Regions from separate parts of the Bacillus sp. 9.4 genome, predicted to be linked through region 1. Evidence: a T-box and tRNA genes for the amino acid it is inferred to sense, from the RefSeq annotation. Region 1 holds a T-box; the other holds one or more tRNA genes.
What was found. The T-box of region 1 lies ahead of valS (valine--tRNA ligase). A T-box ahead of a tRNA ligase gene usually reads a tRNA of that ligase, here a tRNA-Val.
Positions count from the first base shown of each region.

Region 2: it encodes a tRNA-Val, which carries the amino acid that the T-box ahead of valS (valine--tRNA ligase) is inferred to sense. The anticodon was not compared.

Region 1 covers NZ_JBVFMU010000001.1:872,808-876,079, forward strand. Annotated here, with positions in the region: gene valS (valine--tRNA ligase) at 1-1,865, opposite strand, end outside; T-box leader at 1,925-2,147, opposite strand; gene ACZ07B_RS05300 (hypothetical protein) at 2,313-2,504, shown strand; gene cotN (spore coat protein CotN) at 2,523-3,272, opposite strand, start outside.
Region 2 covers NZ_JBVFMU010000005.1:16,122-19,393, reverse strand. Annotated here, with positions in the region: gene rsiW (anti-sigma-W factor RsiW) at 1-73, opposite strand, end outside; gene sigW (RNA polymerase sigma factor SigW) at 87-650, opposite strand; tRNA gene ACZ07B_RS17795 (tRNA-Gln) at 881-952, opposite strand; tRNA gene ACZ07B_RS17790 (tRNA-Tyr) at 957-1,041, opposite strand; tRNA gene ACZ07B_RS17785 (tRNA-Thr) at 1,064-1,136, opposite strand; tRNA gene ACZ07B_RS17780 (tRNA-Val) at 1,141-1,216, opposite strand; tRNA gene ACZ07B_RS17775 (tRNA-Glu) at 1,220-1,294, opposite strand; gene ACZ07B_RS17770 (2-thiouracil desulfurase family protein) at 1,474-1,929, shown strand; gene ACZ07B_RS17765 (GNAT family N-acetyltransferase) at 1,942-2,424, shown strand; gene murQ (N-acetylmuramic acid 6-phosphate etherase) at 2,534-3,272, shown strand, end outside.

The DNA of each region.
Region 1 (3,272 bases):
ACGTGCTCGATCGTTTCATTTAATCGCGTTAAAATCCACTTGTCAGCGACTGACTTTTCGCCTGACAGATCAAGCTCATCGTACGTCATGCCATCCATATTCATTAATGCAAAACGGGAAGCGTTCCAAATTTTATTGGCAAAATTCCAGGTCGATTCCACTTTTTCATAGCTGAAGCGCAGATCCTGGCCAGGAGAGCTTCCAGTCGCAAGGAAATAACGCAGAGAATCGGCTCCGTACTTGTCAATCACATCCATCGGGTCGACACCGTTGCCAAGAGATTTACTCATTTTCCGGCCTTGCTCGTCACGGATTAAGCCGTGGATTAAAACATCTTTGAACGGTCGCTCGCCTGTAAATTCAATGCCTTGGAAAATCATGCGTGATACCCAGAAGAAAATGATATCGTACCCTGTCACGAGAACATCTGTCGGATAGTAGCGTTTAAAGTCTTCAGCCGTTACATCAGGCCAGCCCATCGTGGAGAAAGGCCATAGCGCAGAACTGAACCATGTATCCAGTACGTCTGTATCCTGCTCCCAATTTTCGCTGTCTTCCGGCGCTTCAAGCCCGACATATAGCTCGCCTGTTTCTTTATGATACCAGGCAGGAATACGATGGCCCCACCACAATTGACGGGAGATACACCAGTCGCGGATGTTTTCCATCCAGTGTAAATACGTTTTTTCGAAACGGTCAGGCACAAAGTTGACCTTTTCTTCTTTCTTTTGCAGCTCAATCGCTGCATCAGCAAGCGGCTGCATGCGCACAAACCATTGTGTAGAAAGATAAGGCTCCACAACAGCCCCGCTTCGTTCACTATGGCCGACAGAGTGCATATGATCCTCGATCTTGAAGAGAACTCCCGCCTCCTGTAAATCTTTCACGAGCTTTTTGCGGCATTCAAAACGATCCATACCTTGATATTGGAGCGCATTTTCATTCATCGTGCCATCTTCATTCATGACAAGGATGCGTTCTAAATTGTGGCGGTTGCCAAGCTCGAAGTCGTTCGGATCATGAGCAGGCGTAATTTTCACGGCACCTGAACCAAATTCCATATCAACATAGTCATCACCGACAATCGGAATTTCACGATTTACAATCGGCAGGATCACCGTTTTTCCGATAAGGTGTTTATAGCGCTCGTCTTCAGGGTGAACGGCAACAGCTGTATCACCGAGCATTGTTTCAGGACGTGTCGTCGCAATTTCAATTGAGCCTGAACCGTCAGCAAGCGGATAGCTCATATGATAGAATGCGCCTTGAACATCCTTGTAAATCACCTCAATGTCGGATAGGGCTGTTTTTGTCGCTGGGTCCCAGTTAATAATATATTCGCCTCTGTAGATCAGGCCTTTTTCATAAAGCTTAACGAATACTTCCCTTACCGCTTTGCTCAAGCCTTCATCCAGCGTAAAACGTTCACGGGAATAATCTAGGCCAAGACCTAATTTCGCCCACTGGCTGCGAATAAAGTCAGCATATTCTTCCTTCCACTTCCACGTTTCTTCGAGGAATTTTTCACGGCCTAAATCGTAGCGGGATTTGCCTTCTTCACGAAGTTTCGCCTCCACTTTAGCCTGTGTCGCGATGCCGGCGTGGTCCATGCCAGGAAGCCACAGCACATCATAGCCCTGCATGCGTTTCATTCTTGTTACAATGTCTTGCAGCGTTGTGTCCCATGCGTGGCCAAGGTGAAGTCTCCCTGTTACGTTTGGCGGCGGGATGACAACAGAGTATGGCTCTTTTGTCTGGTCACTGCCCGCTTCAAAAAATTTGCCTTTTAGCCAAAAATCATATCGGTCTTTTTCAACCGCTGCCGGATCATATTTCGTCGGCATTGTTTGTTCATTCGTTTCCATCATAACCCTCCAGCATGTTTAAAAATGGCTGAGAACGAAAAAAGAGCTCTTCATCCCTGTAAAAGGACGAAAAGCTCTTTCGCGGTACCACCTTTTTTCATGAACTCTATCAGTTCATGCACTTATAACGGATAACGGGTGTTTCCCGAATTTCTCTACTCTTCTTTCAAGAAATTATGCTCCCGGGCGACCTTCCAATCAGACAACATAAGAAGCCTTTCAGCAAACGGCTTCTCTCTCTGCATGCGCCTTTTTTGTACTCTTCCCGTTCTAAGCAGGTGTATTTATCAGCTCATTGTATACATTATTTATGTTCTTTATTATAGTAAAAGTGTTTTTGATTCGTCAATCATCTTTTCCAAAAACACCGCTTTCTATACAGATGGGCAGGCACCTATTGCCCAAGTTTACATATGATGCTTGTAAATGCGTAGAGGAGGATGCACCGTGAAGAAACGTTTCAGCTCTTATTCACTGCCGCCATGGGTAAGGCAAATTCGGCTTGTATCCGCACAAGTGATTATTCCCATTACGATTTTTCAAGGAATCAGAACCATTTTCTTTCCGACAACCTTTGATGTTTTGCTGCTCGCAATCCTAATCTTTTTAGCTTGCGCCCTTCATTTAGAATGGATATAAACAAACAAGTCCGCGCCATTAAGACGTGGACTCGTTTTCAGCCTGAAATTTTTTCTCTTGTTCAATCTGATGGATTTTCATCACAAACGGCTCTATATTTTTCATTTGCCAATAAGCCTTTAATAATTGTGTACATTCCTCTTTTTCATGCTGTCTTTTCCCAGTTTGATAACCGTTCAGCACCTTGTACATGGCTGCCGGATATGCCATATAGCTGAGAAAAAGGCTGACTTCCGCTTCACGCAAAGGGAATGATTTCGTATATCCATAAAACCATTCGACGCATTCCGGACAAGCTTTCGGAAAGCCTCTGAACATTTTTGTATAAAAGCCGAGCAGGTCGTTTTGCGGCGGACCGACAGATGCTCTTTCGAAGTTTGTAAAATATCCGGTCCCGGCATCATTATACAGAAAATGGTGTATAGACAGGCTGCCGTGGTTCATTACAACCCTTGAAACGTCCTTTTCCTTTGCAGACTCATACCAGTCCTCCAACCGTTCCAGCGCAAAATTCACCGCGGAAATGGTTTCTGAAAAATAGGTTATGGCCTGGAGTTCAAAAGGAGAAAGGTACCACTCCTTCTCCGCTCTATCCACAAACTGCTCATAGAAAATTTTATCTTGTTCCCACTTTTTTTTCGTTTGCCCGTAATAACGTTCAATCTCATCACGTCTAACCTTTAGTTCCTGCGCGGTTCTCTCGTGAAGACGGGCTGTTTCTCTAAATAAATAAGCATGCTTCTGATCCCGCTCTTCCTCTTGGTCAAA
Region 2 (3,272 bases), on a different contig from region 1:
GTTCATCTTTTGGAAGGATATCTCCATCAAGATGCATATGCATAAGCTGCACAATTTGTTCAGGACAGCTCATTTCATCACCCCACTTAAAGATCCCTTAATTGTTTTCTAAGAGCCTCTCTGCCTCTGTGAATCCGCGTTTTCACAGTCCCCACAGGAATGTTTAGAATCTCCCCAATTTCAATTAATGAGAGTTCGTCAATATACTTTAATACGATGACTGTTCTGTATTTGTCAGGAAGCTTTAAAATTTTCTGCTGTATCGTGTTTGAGAGCTCCAGCGACACAACTGCATCTTCAGGCAAAACACCATCTGCGGCGATTTGAGAATACATGGTCAAGCCTTCCGTACCAGCCACCTCTGCATCGAGGTAATAATCCGGCTTCTTTTTGCGAATGCGGTCAATGGTCAAATTGGTCGCGATTCGATAAAGCCAAGTTGAAAATTTCCGGTTAATATCAAAACTGTCGATATTAACGTACGCTCTGATGAAAGCTTCCTGTGCAATATCCTCCGCCTCATGCACATTGCCAAGCATACGGTAGCAAAGCTGATAAATTTTATCTTTGTAAATATCTACGATGTCCGCAAATGCATTCTGGTCGCCTTTTTTGACTTGTTTAATTCTTTTTTTAATCATCATTTCCATATTTATCTAACCTCTGCCTTCACCGGTCTGTATGTATACGAGCTTCGTTTCAAAAGGTTTCAATTTTTTTATAAAATAAGTTTATCAAATTTTTGGCAGGGTGTAGATGGTAATTCGTGAATAAACTACCTTAACATATTTTTAAAATTATTATACAGACTGAACAGTTAGAAGTTGGAATGATTTTTCCGAAAAGAAAAAAGACACCTTTTGATCAAAGGTGTCTGTGACTGGGCTAGCTGGATTCGAACCAACGCATGACGGAGTCAAAGTCCGTTGCCTTACCGCTTGGCTATAGCCCAATAATGGTGGAGGGGGGCAGATTCGAACTGCCGAACCCTGAGGGAGCGGATTTACAGTCCGCCGCGTTTAGCCACTTCGCTACCCCTCCACATTAAATTTTGAAAAAACAGTGCCGGCAAGAGGACTTGAACCCCCAACCTACTGATTACAAGTCAGTTGCTCTACCAATTGAGCTACACCGGCAAGATGGTGGAGGATGACGGGCTCGAACCGCCGACCCTCTGCTTGTAAGGCAGATGCTCTCCCAGCTGAGCTAATCCTCCAAATGGTGACCCGTACGGGATTCGAACCCGTGTTACCGCCGTGAAAGGGCGGTGTCTTAACCGCTTGACCAACGGGCCGTTGTGTTCTCGTCGAGCTGACAAAAGTTATTATATACAGGTCACCCCCTGTTTGTAAAGACGAAAATTAAATTTTTTATTTTCAAACTTTTTAACTCCTTTTTTAACTGAAAAAGCCTCCCAACTAAAGCCATTTATTTTATGATAGAGACAAGCAAAGCAAGAGAGGAGAAACCAATATGATTCTAGTCAGTTCCTGCCTTGGAGGCATTGAATGCAGATATAACGGCTCTCACGCAGCGTCGGAGAAAATCAGAAAACTCGTCGATGAAAAGAAAGCAGTCATGGCTTGCCCTGAACTTCTCGGCGGCTTCTCTACCCCACGCGAACCCGCAGAAATCATAGGAGGCACCGGCGAGGATGTCCTCAATGGAACAGCGAAAATCGTGACAGCTTCAGGAGAAGACGTCACAGAACTATATATGGAAGGCGCCGCGAAAACATTGGCTTACGCAAAAGAAATCAACGCTTCTGCCGTCATATTAAAAGAAAACAGTCCATCTTGCGGAAGCGGTTTTATCTATAACGGCACATTCTCTGGCAAAAAAATCACCGGCAGCGGAGTAACCGCCGCACTGTTAAAACAAGCGGGCTACCGCGTCATTTCGGAAAACGAGCTTAACGACATATTGTAAGGAGGCCACCCCATGACTCAAGACATTTCTTTATCCTTCTATAAACCTGAACACTTGCCCGAGCTCCAATCATTCACGCTCACCAACGATGACAAACGCTTTACCTCCCTCCCGAAAGAGGTGCTGTCTCAGGCTCTGGGCATACAGGACCGATACCCGGTTGTCGTCTTAAAAGACGACCTTCCAGTCGGTTTTTTCATTTTACATGCATCAAAAGAAACGCTTGCTTCTTATTCTAACAATCCATTTGCTTTACTGCTCAGCTCCCTGTCTTTAAACGCTGTGCATCACGGAAAAGGCTATGCGAAAAAAGCCATGCTTTTGCTTCCCGCTTTTGTGAGCGGATATTTTCCATGGTGCGACGAAATCATCTTGGCCGTCAATCATCTGAACATACGCGCAAAACACCTTTATATGAAAAGCGGGTTCCTTGATAAAGGACGGCGAAGAATCGGGCCGCTTGGAGAACAGTTGATCCTTCATCATTTCTTATAGTCTTGAGTGAAATAAAATTTCAAAAATTTAAAAACATAGTTGAAATATCATAACAGAAATGAATATACTGAATATTGAGATATATCATTTTAAAACAGGGGGCATCCTCATGTCAGAACCATTAAACCTTCACCGTCTTACAACAGAATCACGCAATAGCCAAACAGTTGAAATCCACAAAGCAAACACTCTCGGCATCCTCAAAATGATCAACAACGAAGATATGAAAGTCGCTGCAGCCGTTCAAGAGGTTCTCCCCGACATCAAAACAGCTGTAGACTGCGCTTATGAATCGTTTCAAAATGGAGGCCGGCTCATATATACAGGCGCCGGCACAAGCGGCAGACTCGGCGTCATGGATGCTGTTGAATGTCCTCCCACCTACAGCGTAAGCCCAGATCAGGTCATCGGAATCATGGCTGGAGGCCCCGAAGCCTTTTTACAGGCAGCAGAGGGCATTGAAGACAGTGAAGAAGCAGGAGCTGAAGATTTAAGAAACATACAGCTCACTTCAAATGACACCGTCATTGCCATCGCAGCGAGCGGCCGCACACCCTACGCCGCAGGCGCCCTAAGATACGCCCGCAAAGTCGGAGCACACACCATCGCCCTTACTTGCAATGAAAATTCCGCCATCAGCAAGGATGCGGATCACAGCATTGAGGTTGTCGTCGGACCTGAGACCATTACAGGATCAACACGTATGAAAGCCGCAACCGCTCATAAAATGATTCTAAACATGATATCTACCGCTGTAATGGTCAAAATCGGCAAGGTTTACGAAAACTTGATGGTAGACGTCAACGTCAGCAACAAAAAACTAAAAGAACGCGCCATCAGCATTATCC